3 regions of the Streptomyces macrosporus genome follow, and region 2 is predicted to be linked to each of the others. Evidence: predicted binding sites of a transcription regulator. Region 2 holds the regulator's gene; each other region holds the start of a gene.

Evidence for each region. The regulator HrcA, encoded in region 2, represses chaperone genes, less so after heat shock. The targets are predictions, from matches to a motif close to TTNGCACTCNGNNNNNCNGAGTGCNAA.
Region 1: the regulator HrcA is predicted to act here: its motif matches at 1,589-1,615, upstream of groL (chaperonin GroEL).
Region 3: the regulator HrcA is predicted to act here: its motif matches at 2,052-2,078, upstream of groES (co-chaperone GroES).

The regions. Positions count from the first base shown of each region.
Region 1 is NZ_BAAASZ010000006.1:79,740-84,087, reverse strand. It holds gene thrC (threonine synthase) at 1-290, shown strand, start outside; gene ABD335_RS03305 (MoaD/ThiS family protein) at 287-565, shown strand; gene ABD335_RS03300 (cold-shock protein) at 1,031-1,234, shown strand; gene groL (chaperonin GroEL) at 1,805-3,433, shown strand; gene ABD335_RS03290 (alanine/glycine:cation symporter family protein) at 3,685-4,348, shown strand, end outside.
Region 2 is NZ_BAAASZ010000020.1:109,677-114,024, reverse strand. It holds gene ABD335_RS12620 (nitronate monooxygenase) at 1-622, opposite strand, end outside; gene dnaJ (molecular chaperone DnaJ) at 690-1,820, opposite strand; gene hrcA (heat-inducible transcriptional repressor HrcA) at 1,821-2,837, opposite strand; gene ABD335_RS12605 (MBL fold metallo-hydrolase) at 3,074-3,739, shown strand; gene ABD335_RS12600 (DUF3097 domain-containing protein) at 3,766-4,348, shown strand, end outside.
Region 3 is NZ_BAAASZ010000027.1:87,755-92,102, reverse strand. It holds gene groL (chaperonin GroEL) at 1-1,487, opposite strand, end outside; gene groES (co-chaperone GroES) at 1,593-1,904, opposite strand; gene ABD335_RS19565 (class I SAM-dependent methyltransferase) at 2,355-3,548, shown strand; gene ABD335_RS19560 (class I SAM-dependent methyltransferase) at 3,699-4,348, shown strand, end outside.

The sequences.
Region 1 (4,348 bases), on a different contig from region 2:
TCGCGCGCCGCACCGGCGGTGCCGTGGAGGACGTGGACGACGGACGGATCGTCGAGGCGATCAAGCTGCTGGCGCGCACCGAGGGCATCTTCGCGGAGACCGCGGGCGGCGTGACCGTCGGCGTGACGAAGAAGCTCCTCGAGGAGGGCGTGCTCGACCCGTCCCTGACCACCGTCGTCCTCAACACCGGCGACGGCCTGAAGACCCTGGACGCGGTGGCGTCGACCACCGGACCGTCCGCGATCATCCGTCCGAACCTGGACTCCTTCCGAGAGGCTGGCCTGGCATGAGTGTCTCCGTCCGTATCCCGACGATCCTGCGCACGTACACCGGGGGCCGGGCCGAGGTGACGGCCGAGGGCGCGACGCTGGCCGAGGTCCTGGCGGACCTGGAGAAGAACCACCAGGGCATATCCGCCCGGGTGCTGGACGACTCCGGCAAGCTGCGCCGCTTCGTGAACGTCTACGTCGACGACGACGACGTCCGCTTCTCCGAGGGCCTCCAGACGCCGACGCCGGACGGCGCGAACGTCTCGATCATCCCGGCCGTCGCGGGCGGCTGCTGACGGCGCCCCGAGGGCCCGCGCGAGGCGGCCCCGTCTCCCGGCGGAACCGGCCGGGAGCGGGGCCGTCGGCGTGCGCGCCCCCCGCGGGCGCCTGACCCCGGCGATGAGTGGAATTGTCAATTCCGCCCTCTCGGGAACGGTAGAGTGAGCGTGCCTCCCCCCGAATGCGCACTCCGCGCCCATAAGAACGCGACAACTTGTCCGCACATTCGCTGCCGCAATTGTCGTGTTGGTCCGCTATGCCCGGCCCGAGTTGCCCTGCTTTCCTGCCGTTCATGTGCTTATCGGCAATCCGGCGTGACCGGAATTCTCGTCTGAGAGACCTGTTGCGGAGGGCTTCCGCCCAGATACATTCGGCCGCGGTCGACGCGTTCCGGCGCACACCCCCTCTCGCCGGGGGGTGACATCTGACCCGGGTCCGCGGAGTGTGGACTCGTGCAAGGGCCAGCAATAGGGGAGTTAGGAATGGCTCAAGGCACCGTCAAGTGGTTCAACGCGGAGAAGGGATACGGCTTCATCGCGGTCGACGGTGGTGCGGACGTGTTCGTCCACTACAGCGCGATCCAGATGGACGGCTACCGCACCCTTGAGGAAGGACAGCGGGTTGAATTCGAGATCTCGCAGGGTCAGAAGGGTCCGCAGGCGGACATGGTCCGCGTGACGGCCTGAAGCGCCGGCCACTCGCACCACGAGCAGTAGTAGACGGCACAGGAGGGTCCGCACCCCGGAGGGGTGCGGACCCTCCGTCGTGTCCGGCACACCGCGCGCGGTCGTGCGCCCTCGCCGCGTCCCCCGGCGTCCCCCGGCGTCTCCCGGGGGCCCCTGACGTCTCCCGGCGTCCCCCGGCACGCTCTGGTGGCCTCCGGTGTCCTCCTCTCCTTCCGCTCCTCCCCTTCCGCTCCCCTCCCGTCGTCCTCGGCCGTCCTCCGTCGTCCTCCGGCGCCCTCTCCCGTCCCCCGTCCGCCTCCCGTGTCCCGCCGCCCCCTCCCGAGCGGGCGCGCGGGGCGCGAGCGCCCGGACGCGCTTGCACTCGGAGGGGTCGAGTGCTAATCATTGGCGTTAGCACTCTGAAGGTGAGAGTGACAGAACGAGGACCGGTTCGGTGAGGTGCGCAAGCCCGGTGGAGCAGGGAACCCCGGGAGTGCGGGCCGTCCGTCGCGGGCGCCAGAGCGGTCCGGAGAAATCCTCCCCCAGCCTTCGGGCCGGGGGGACCCCCAAAGTCTGGGAGGACCACTTCACATGGCCAAGATCATCGCGTTCGACGAGGAGGCGCGGCGCGGCCTCGAGCGCGGTATGAACCAGCTCGCCGACGCCGTCAAGGTCACGCTCGGCCCCAAGGGCCGCAACGTCGTCCTTGAGAAGAAGTGGGGCGCCCCCACGATCACCAACGACGGTGTGTCCATCGCCAAGGAGATCGAGCTCGAGGACCCGTACGAGAAGATCGGTGCCGAGCTGGTCAAGGAGGTCGCCAAGAAGACGGACGACGTCGCCGGTGACGGTACGACCACCGCGACCGTCCTCGCCCAGGCGCTCGTCCGCGAGGGTCTGCGCAACGTGGCCGCCGGTGCCAACCCCATGGCCCTCAAGCGCGGCATCGAGAAGGCCACCGAGGCCGTCTCCGCCGCCCTGCTGGAGCAGGCCAAGGAGGTCGAGACCAAGGAGCAGATCGCTTCGACCGCCTCCATCTCCGCCGCCGACACCCAGATCGGCGAGCTGATCGCCGAGGCGATGGACAAGGTCGGCAAGGAAGGCGTCATCACCGTCGAGGAGTCGCAGACCTTCGGCCTGGAGCTCGAGCTCACCGAGGGCATGCGCTTCGACAAGGGCTACATCTCCGCCTACTTCGCCACCGACATGGAGCGGATGGAGGCGGTCCTGGAGGACCCCTACATCCTGATCGCCAACCAGAAGATCTCCGCGGTCAAGGACCTGCTGCCGCTCCTGGAGAAGGTCATGCAGGCCGGCAAGCCGCTGCTGATCATCGCCGAGGACGTCGAGGGCGAGGCCCTGTCGACCCTGGTGGTCAACAAGATCCGCGGCACCTTCAAGTCCGTCGCCGTCAAGGCTCCGGGCTTCGGCGACCGCCGCAAGGCCATGCTGGGCGACATCGCCATCCTCACCGGCGGCCAGGTCATCTCCGAGGAGGTCGGCCTCAAGCTGGAGAACGCCGGCCTGGAGCTGCTGGGCCGCGCCCGCAAGGTCGTCATCACCAAGGACGAGACCACCATCGTCGACGGTGCCGGTGACAGCGAGCAGGTCAACGGCCGGGTCAACCAGATCCGCGCCGAGATCGAGAGCTCCGACTCCGACTACGACCGCGAGAAGCTCCAGGAGCGTCTGGCGAAGCTGGCCGGCGGCGTGGCCGTCATCAAGGCCGGTGCCGCCACCGAGGTGGAGCTGAAGGAGCGCAAGCACCGCATCGAGGACGCCGTCCGCAACGCGAAGGCCGCCGTCGAGGAGGGCATCGTCGCCGGTGGTGGCGTGGCCCTGCTGCAGGCGTCCAACGTCTTCGAGAAGCTGGAGCTGGAGGGCGACGAGGCCACCGGTGCCGCCGCCGTCAAGGCCGCTCTGGAGGCTCCGCTGAAGCAGATCGCGGTCAACGCCGGCCTGGAGGGCGGCGTCATCGTGGAGAAGGTGCGCAACCTGACCCCGGGCCACGGTCTGAACGCCGCGACCGGTGAGTACGTGGACATGATCGCCGAGGGCATCATCGACCCGGCCAAGGTCACCCGCTCCGCGCTGCAGAACGCCGCCTCCATCGCGGCGCTCTTCCTCACCACCGAGGCCGTCATCGCCGACAAGCCGGAGAAGGCCGCGGCCGGTGCCGACGCCGCCGCCGGCGGCATGGGCGGTGGCATGGACTTCTGATCCGCCTCCAGCGGATCGGCGGTTCCCGCCGCGCGTACCGCTCGCGGTGCGCGACCAGGCCACGAGGGCGGCACCCCCGTACGGGGGTGCCGCCCTTCGCCCTGTTGTCCAGGATGTGAGATTTTGCACCGGGTGAAGACTGTTCCGGAGCGCGTCCCGGCGGATAACCTCCCGGGTGCGACCAAGCAGAAGGCTTAATTCCGCAGCCTGTCGCAGCGCCGGCCCTTCCCCCGATCCCTGGACGACAACGGATGAGTACGCTCGACACACTGATCGTCGAGATCAACGACCACTTCTGGACCTACCTGCTGATTCCCCTGGTGGCCGTGGCGGGCCTCTACTTCACCCTCCGCTCACGGGCCCTGCAGATCCGACTCCTGCCGGAGATGTTCCGGGTCGTCAGGGAACGGCCGCAGCCCGGTGCCGACGGCACCAAGCCCGTCTCCGCCTTCGGCGCCTTCAGCATCTCCGCCGCCGCCCGGATCGGCACCGGCAACATCGCCGGCGTCGCGAGCGCCATCACCGTCGGCGGCGCGGGCGCGGTCTTCTGGATGTGGGTCATGGCGATCGTCGGCAGCGCCTCCGCCTTCGTGGAGGCCGCGCTCGCCCAGCTCTACAAGGTGCGCGACCGCGACGAGAACGGCAAGGGCACCTACCGCGGCGGCCCCGCGTACTACATGCAGCGCGGCCTGGGCAAGCGCTGGGTCGGCGTGCTCTTCGCCGTGGTCATCACCGTGACCTTCGGACTCGTCTTCACGGCCGTCCAGTCCAACACCATCGCCTCGGTGACCGCCGGCTCCCTCGGCACCGGAGGCGACGGCGGGCCGGCCTGGTTCGCCCCGACCGTCGGCGTGGCGCTCGCGGCGCTGCTCGGGCTCTCCGTCTTCGGCGGGGTCCGGCGGATCGCCTCGGTCA
Region 2 (4,348 bases):
CCAGCAGCGCGAGCAGGCCCAGTCCGGCGCCGTTCGCCGCGGGGTCCGACACGGGGTCGTCGTGGTGCGTGCCCTGGTGGCCCCCCGCCTCGACGCCCTGGACGCACAGCGCGTCGGCCCCGGCCTCCTCGGCGGCCCGGGCCTCGGCGACCGAGGTGACGGTGACGGCGGTGACGGTGCCCACCTCGGCCAGGTCCGCCAGGACCCGGCGGGAGGGGCGGCCGAAGGTGAAGGAGACCAGCGGAACGGGCTCCTCCAGCAGGATCGCCAGCTTGGCGTCGTACGCGTCGTCGTCACCCCGGTCGGGATCGCCGGGCTCGACGCCGTACCGGGCGAACTCCCCCGCGAGCCGCTCGCGGTAGGCCGCCACGGCCCCCGAGCCGTCGGCGGCGGAATGGGGCATGAAGAGGTTGACGCCGAAGGGCCGGTCGGTCAGCGTCCGCAGCCGCCGGATCTCCCCGCGCATCGCCTCCGGGGTCTTGTACCCGGCGGCGAGGAAGCCGAGCCCGCCCGCCTCGCCGACGGCGGCGGCCAGTTCGGGACGGGACGCGCCCCCGGCCATGGGGGCCTGGACGACGGGATGCTCGATCCGGGAGAGGAGCCTGGTCAACGCGGAGGACATGGCCGCATCCTGCCACGCCCCGCCGAGGCGGGCGCCGCGCCCCGGCACACCCCGACGGGCCGGGGCCTCACCGCCCGTTGAACGCGTCCTTCAACCGCGAGAACAGCCCCTGCTGCCCCGGCTGGAACTGGCCCATCGGCCTCTCCTCGCCGCGCAGCTTGGCCAGCCGGCGCAGCAGCTCCTCCTGCTCCGGGTCCAGCTTGGTCGGGGTCTGCACCTCGACGTGGACGATCAGGTCGCCACGGCCGCCGCCGCGCAGGTGCGTCACACCGCGCTGGTGGAGCGGGATGGACTGGCCGGACTGGGTGCCGGGCCGGATGTCGACCTCCTCCAGCCCGTCCAGCGTCTCCAGCGGGACCTTCGTGCCCAGGGCCGCCGCCGTCATGGGGATGGTGACCGTGCAGTGCAGGTCGTCGCCGCGGCGCTGGAAGACCGGGTGCGGAACCTCGTGGATCTCCACGTACAGGTCGCCCGCCGGGCCGCCGCCCGGACCGACCTCGCCCTCGCCGGCGAGCTGGATGCGGGTGCCGTTGTCCACACCGGCCGGGATCTTCACCGTCAGGCTGCGCCGCGACCGCACGCGGCCGTCGCCGGCGCACTCCGGGCAGGGGTTCGGCACGATCGTGCCGAACCCCTGGCACTGCGGACAGGGCCGCGAGGTCATGACCTGCCCCAGGAAGGACCGGGTGACCTGCGAGACCTCGCCGCGACCGCGGCACATGTCGCAGGTCTGCACCGACGTCCCCGGGGCGGCGCCCTCGCCGTTGCACGTCGTGCAGACGACGGCCGTGTCGACCTGGATGTCCTTCGTGGTGCCGAAGGTGGCCTCGTCCAGCTCGATGTCGAGCCGGATCATCGCGTCCTGGCCGCGCCGGGTACGGGACCTCGGCCCGCGCTGCGAGGCGGTGCCGAAGAAGGCGTCCATGATGTCGGAGAAGTTCCCGAACCCCGCGCCGAAGCCGCCGCCCCGGCTCGCGCCGCCACCCATCGGGTCGCCGCCGAGGTCGTACATCTGCTTCTTCTGCGGATCGGAGAGCACCTCGTAGGCGGTGTTGATCTCCTTGAACCGCTCCTGCGTCTTCGGGTCCGGGTTCACGTCCGGGTGCAGCTCGCGCGCGAGCCGGCGGAATGCCTTCTTGATCTCGTCCTGCGAGGCATCGCGCTGCACGCCCAGGATCGCGTAGTAGTCAGTCGCCACTTACGACTCCGCGAGGATCTGTCCGACGTAACGTGCCACTGCGCGTACCGCTCCCATCGTTCCGGGGTAGTCCATGCGGGTCGGTCCGACCACGCCGAGCTTGGCAACCGCCTCGTTGCCCGAACCGTAACCGACCGAGACGACCGACGTGGAGGTCAGCCCCTCGTGGGCATTCTCGTGCCCGATGCGTACCGTCATGCTCGAATCCTTGGCCTCTCCCAGCAGCTTGAGGAGCACCACCTGCTCCTCCAGCGCCTCCAGCACCGGCCGGATGGTCAGGGGGAAGTCGTGGACGAAGCGGGTGAGGTTGGCGGTACCGCCGATCACCAGCCGCTCCTCGGGCTCCTCGACCAGCGTCTCCAGCAGGGTGGCGAGCACGGCCGAGATCGTGCTGCGGTCGTCCTGCTCGAAGGACTCCGGCAGGTCCTGCACCAGCCTGGGGACCTCGGAGAAGCGCTCGCCGACCACCCGGCCGTTGAGCCGGGCGCGCAGGTCGGCCAGCGTCGTCTCGGTGAGGGGGGCGGGGCAGTCCACCACGCGCTGCTCGACCCGCCCGGTGTCCGTGATCAGCACGAGCATCAGGCGCGTGGGCGCGAGCAGCAGCAGTTCGACGTGCCGCACGGTCGAACGGGTCAGCGAGGGGTACTGGACGATGGCGACCTGTCGGGTGAGCTGTGCCAGCAGCCGCACGGTGCGGCTGACGACGTCGTCGAGGTCGACGGCGCCCGCCAGGAAGTTCTGGATCGCCCGCCGCTCGGGCTTGGACAGCGGCTTGACGCCCGCGAGCTTGTCCACGAACAGGCGGTACCCCTTGTCCGTGGGGATGCGACCCGCGCTGGTGTGCGGCTGGGCGATGTACCCCTCTTCCTCCAGGGCCGCCATGTCGTTGCGCACGGTGGCCGGGGAGACCTTGAGGTTGTGCCGCTCGGTCAGGGCCTTGGAGCCCACCGGCTCCTGCGTGCCGACGTAGTCCTGGACGATGGCGCGCAAGACCTCGAGTCTGCGTTCGCTGAGCACTTCGGCGCACCTCCCGTCCGGCCGTGCCTTTCGTTCCTGTCCTGGCACTCTCGACAGTCGAGTGCCAGCTTCCCTGTGCCAGTGTACGGCCGGTGACCACGACCAGGGCAAGGGCGGCCGTGGAGCGAAGGTAACCCGCTCCCGTCGCCCGGCGGGCATCACCCGCCCGTTGGCGCTAGCGTCGCCGTATGAAGGCCGGATGGGAAGAGCTCGCACCGGGAGTCGTTCGTCACCGTATGCCCGGCTGGGACGAGACCGTCGGGGCCGTCGCGGGCGGCTCGGGAGTGCTCGTGATCGACACGGGCTCCTCGCTGGGCGAGGGCGCGCGCATCCGACGGCAGCTGTGCGAGCGCTTCGACCGGCACATCACCCATGTGGCGCTCACCCACCCGCACTTCGACCACGTCCTGGGCACGTCCGCCTTCTCCGGGGTGGAGGTCTACGCCGCGGTGGGGGCCGACACGTGGCTGGCGCGCTCCAAGGACGAGCTGTGGAAGGACGCCGTGCGGCACGGCGCGGACCCCGAGGAGGCGGCCCAGGCCGTCGACGTGCTCGTCCACCCGCACCACCGGGTGGTCGGCGAGCTGACGGTCTCGCTGGGCGACCGGGAGGCGGTCCTGGCCAACGTCGGTCCCGCGCACACCGCCTACGACCTGGCCGTCCTCGTCCCCGGCGTCTCCGGCGGGCGGGACGTCGTCTTCTGCGGCGACCTGGTGGAGGAGTCCGGCGAGCCGCAGGCCGGTCCGGACGCCCACCCCCTCCACTGGCCGGCCGCCGTCGACCGCCTGCTCGCCCTGGGCGGCGAGGACGCGCTGTACGTGCCCGGCCACGGCGCGGTGGTGGACGCCGCCTTCGTCCGCGCCCAACGCGACGCCCTGGCACGGCGCTTCGGCGTTTCGTGACGGCGTCCGCGTACCACAATGAGCGCATGCGCAGCAGACGGTACGACCCCGACCTGACCCCGCCGTGGAAGCGGACCCGGCCCGCGCCCGAGGTGCCCGCCGAGCCGGACCTGGTGGTGGAGGAGATCACGACCGGGTTCTGCGGGGCCGTGGTCCGCTGCGAGAAGACCGCGCAGGGGTTCACCGTCACCCTGGAGGACCGGTTCGGGAAGCACCGCGTCTTCCCCATGGAACCGCGGGGCTTCCTGCTGGAGGGGAAGGTCGTCACCCTGGTGCGGCCCCGGGCGGTCGCGCCGCCCGCCCCCGCGGCGCCCCGGCGCACGGCCTCGGGGTCGATCGCCGTGCCGAACACCCGTGCGCGGGTGGCGCGGGCGGGGCGCATCTACGTGGAGGGGCGCCACGACGCGGAGCTGGTGGAGAAGGTCTGGGGCGACGACCTGCGGGTCGAGGGCGTCGTCGTGGAGTACCTGGAGGGTGTCGACGACCTCCCGGCGATCGTGGAGGCGTTCGGCCCCACCCCCGAGGCACGGCTGGGGGTGCTGGTGGACCACCTGGTGCCCGGTTCGAAGGAGTCCCGGATCGCCGAGCGGATCACCGACGAGAACGTGC
Region 3 (4,348 bases), on a different contig from region 2:
GGGTCGATGACGCCGGCCTTGACCAGGTCGACGTACTCGCCGGTCGCGGCGTTGAAGCCGTGGCCCTTCTCCAGCTCGGCGACCTTGGCGGCGATGACGTAGCCCTCCAGGCCGGCGTTCTCGGCGATCCAGCGCATCGGCTCCACCACGGCGCGGCGGACGACCGCGACACCGGTGGCCTCGTCGCCCTCCTTGCCGAGGTTGTCCTCCAGCACCTTGGCGGAGTGCACCAGCGCCGAACCGCCACCGGAGACGATGCCCTCCTCGACCGCGGCGCGGGTCGCGGAGATGGCGTCCTCCAGGCGGTGCTTCTTCTCCTTGAGCTCGACCTCGGTGGCCGCGCCCACGCGGATCACGCACACGCCGCCGGCCAGCTTCGCCAGACGCTCCTGGAGCTTCTCGCGGTCCCAGTCGGAGTCGGTGGTCTCGATCTCGGCCTTGATCTGCGCGACGCGGGCCTCGACGTCCTCGCTCTTGCCGCCGCCGTCGACGATGGTGGTCTCGTCCTTGGTGACGGTCACGCGGCGGGCGGTGCCCAGCACGTCCAGGCCGACCTGGTCGAGCTTGAGGCCGACCTCCTCGGCGACCACGGTGGCGCCGGTCAGCGTCGCCATGTCGCCCAGCATGGCCTTGCGGCGGTCGCCGAAGCCCGGGGCCTTGACGGCCACCGCGTTGAAGGTGCCGCGGATCTTGTTGACCACCAGGGTCGACAGGGCCTCGCCCTCGACGTCCTCGGCGATGATCAGCAGCGGCTTGGAGCTGTTGCTCTGGATGATCTTCTCCAGCAGCGGCAGCAGGTCCGCGATGGCGGAGATCTTGCCCTGGTGGATCAGGATGTACGGGTCCTCCAGGACCGCTTCCATCCGCTCCTGGTCGGTGACCATGTAGGGCGACAGGTAGCCCTTGTCGAAGGCCATGCCCTCGGTGAAGTCCAGCTCCAGACCGAAGGTGTTGGACTCCTCGACGGAGATCACACCGTCCTTGCCGACCTTGTCCATCGCCTCGGCGATCAGCTCGCCGACCTGCTTGTCCTGGGCGGACAGCGCGGCGACGGCGGCGATGTCCTCCTTGGAGTCGATCGGGCGCGCGGCGGCGTGCAGGTCGTCGGAGACGGCCTTGACCGCGGCGTCGATGCCCTTCTTCAGGGCGGCCGGGGAGGCGCCGGCGGCGACGTTGCGCAGACCCTCGCGGACCAGGGCCTGGGCCAGCACGGTGGCGGTGGTGGTGCCGTCACCCGCGATGTCGTTGGTCTTGGTCGCCACCTCCTTGACGAGCTGGGCGCCCAGGTTCTCGTAGGGGTCCTCGACCTCGACCTCGCGGGCGATGGTGACACCGTCGTTGGTGATGGTCGGAGCGCCGAACTTCTTGTCGATGACGACGTTGCGGCCCTTGGGGCCGATCGTCACCTTCACGGTGTCGGCGAGCTTGTTGACACCGCGCTCGAGGGCGCGACGGGCGTCCTCGTCGAACTTCAGGATCTTCGCCATGGTTGCTCGGTTCCTCTCGGGTCCTCGTCAAAAGATCCGCGCCCCGGCCCCGGACGTCTCGGACGCGGGTACCAGGGCGCGGACCACAGGCAGTCTTCGCGGTGCTTACTTCTCGATGATCGCGAGCACGTCGCGAGCCGAGAGGACGAGGTACTCCTCGCCGTTGTACTTCACCTCGGTGCCGCCGTACTTGCTGTACAGCACGATGTCGCCGACCTTGACGTCGAGCGGCAGACGGTTGCCGTCCTCGAAGCGGCCCGGACCCACGGCCAGGACGGTGCCCTCCTGGGGCTTCTCCTTGGCGGTGTCCGGGATGACCAGGCCGGAGGCGGTGGTCTGCTCGGCGTCGAGCGGCTGGACCACGATGCGGTCCTCGAGCGGCTTGATGGCAACCTTGGAGCTAGTGGCGGTCGTCACGATCCGACCTCCCCCTTCGGAGATCTCACGGGGTTTGGATGTCTGGGGTGGCGACCTGGTAGATCCGTCGTCGCGGGTGCCGGATCTGCCCGTCGCTGGGATTGGCACTCACCTGGGGAGAGTGCCAACGTCGAGACTATGCGGGCGTTAGCACTCAGTCAACCGGAGTGCCAACGCACGGCGCGTTGCGCGCCCCCGCGCCCATACGCCGACCCGCACACCGTGTCGCAGGCGCGTCGCGGGTGCCCGTCCGCGAGGAGCGCCGCCGACGACCCGGGCCGGCCGCCGACGGACGCCCCGCGCTTCGAGCCGGACGGCACCACCGGCGCGTGCGTGGCCACCGGCGTCCACCGCGACGAGCTCCCCGTCCCCTTCCCCGTGGACATCGACCGGACACCGACCCGACCACGCTGTTCAACCGCCGAGGGCGGCCGCTGCGATGATGGGCCGGTGCACGCGCCGACCGGTTCCGAGCCCGACCCCGTCTCCGTCTTCCGCGCCCTGCTGACCGACGAGGGGCGGCACCTGCTGGAGGAGTTGCGGTCGTACGACCCCGGGCGGGAGTTGGCCGTCGCGACCCGGCTGCGCCGCGACCACCCCGCCGAGCTGGTCTCGGCGGCCCTCGGGCAGGCGCGGCTGCGGCAGCGGGCGGCGGCGAAGTTCGGGCCCGAGGACGCGGGCCGGATGTACTTCACGCCCGACGGCGTGGAGCAGGCCACCCGCGCGAGCGTGGCCGCCCACCGCGCCGGGCGCTTCGCCGCGCTCGGAGTGCGGCGGCTGGCCGACCTGTGCTGCGGCGTCGGCGGCGACGCCATCGCGCTGGCCCGCGCCGGCATCCACGTCCTGGCCGTCGACCGTTCCCCGCTGACCTGCGAGGTCGCCCGCGCCAACGCCGAGGCGCTGGGGCTGGCCGACCGCGTCGAGGTGCGGTGTGCGGACGTGACGGAGGTGGACACCGACGGCTTCGACGCCGTCTTCGCCGACCCGGCCCGCCGCGGGGGACGCGGCCGGATCTTCGACCCCGAGGCGTACTCGCCCCCGCTGTCCTGGGCCGTCGCCGCCGCCCGCCGCGCCCCGTACGCCGCCCTGAAGGTCGCCCCGGGCATCCCCCACGAGGCGGTGCCGGAGGACGCGGCGGCCGAGTGGATCTCCGACGGTGGGGACGTGAAGGAGGCCGTGCTCTGGTTCGGCGTCCCCCCGGGCGTACGCGCCACCCTCCTGCCCGGCCCCCACACCCTGGCCTCCGCCGGCCTGCCGGACCCGCCGGTCGGCCCGGTCGGCCGCTACCTGTACGAGCCGGACGGCGCGGTCATCCGCGCCCATCTGGTCGCCGAGGTCGCCGAGCGGGTCGGCGGGCGCCTGATCGACCCGACGATCGCCTACGTCACGAGCGACGACCTGCGCCCGGTGCCGTACGCGAGCGCGTACGAGATCACCGACGTGCTCCCCTTCAACGTCAAGAGGCTGAGGGCGCTGCTGCGGGAGCGCGAGGTGGGGACGGTCACGGTCAAGAAGCGCGGCTCGGCCGTCGAACCGGAGGACCTGCGCCGCAAGTTGAAGCCCTCCGGCCCGAACGCGGTCACGGTCTTCCTCACCCGCGTCGCGGGCGCCCCCACCACGCTCCTGGGCCGGCCCGTCCCCTGACACCCCCTGACACCGCGCCCCTGCGCCGGGCGGACTCGTCCCCGACCGCACCCGTGGGGAGGGGCGGCGGTGAGCGTCGCCCCCCGTCCCCCACTCCCCGGCGGGGTAATCGGTCGCGGCCGTCCGGGGTGGGCTGGTAGACAGGCGCCCATGGCCGACCGCCTGTTCACCGATCCGTCCCTCGCCGCGCTGTACGACGTGATCTGCGCGGAGCGGAGCGACTTCGACGACTTCTACCTGCCGTTGGTGATGTCCGCGCGGTCCGTCCTCGACGTCGGCTGCGGAACCGGCCAGTTGCTGCGCCGCGCCCGGGAGGCCGGACACCCCGGCCGGCTGTGCGGACTCGACCCGGCCGAGGCGATGCTCGCCCGGGCCCGGCGGCGGACGGACGTCGCATGGGTCCTCGGCGACCTCTCCACCACGGCCTGGGAGCGGGAGTTCGACCTGATCGTGATGACCGGCCACGCCTTCCAGGTGCTCCTCGGGGACGACGAGCTGCGGACCGCGCTCGCCGCCGTCCGCACCGCCCTCGCCGACGACGGCCGGTTCGTCTTCGAGACCCGCAACCCGGCGGCCCGCGCCTGGGAGACGTGGACCCCGGAGAACGGATTCGAGGTCGTCGCCGAGGACGGCTCCCCGGTGCGGTACTGGGTGGAGACCGACACCCCGGTCGAGGGGGACACCGTCCGCTTCGCCCAGTTCTACGCCCACCCCCGGTGGGAGGAACCGAAGGTCAGTCGGAGCACCCTGCGCTTCCTCGACGTGGACCCGCTCGACGCCTTCCTGACCGAGGCCGGCCT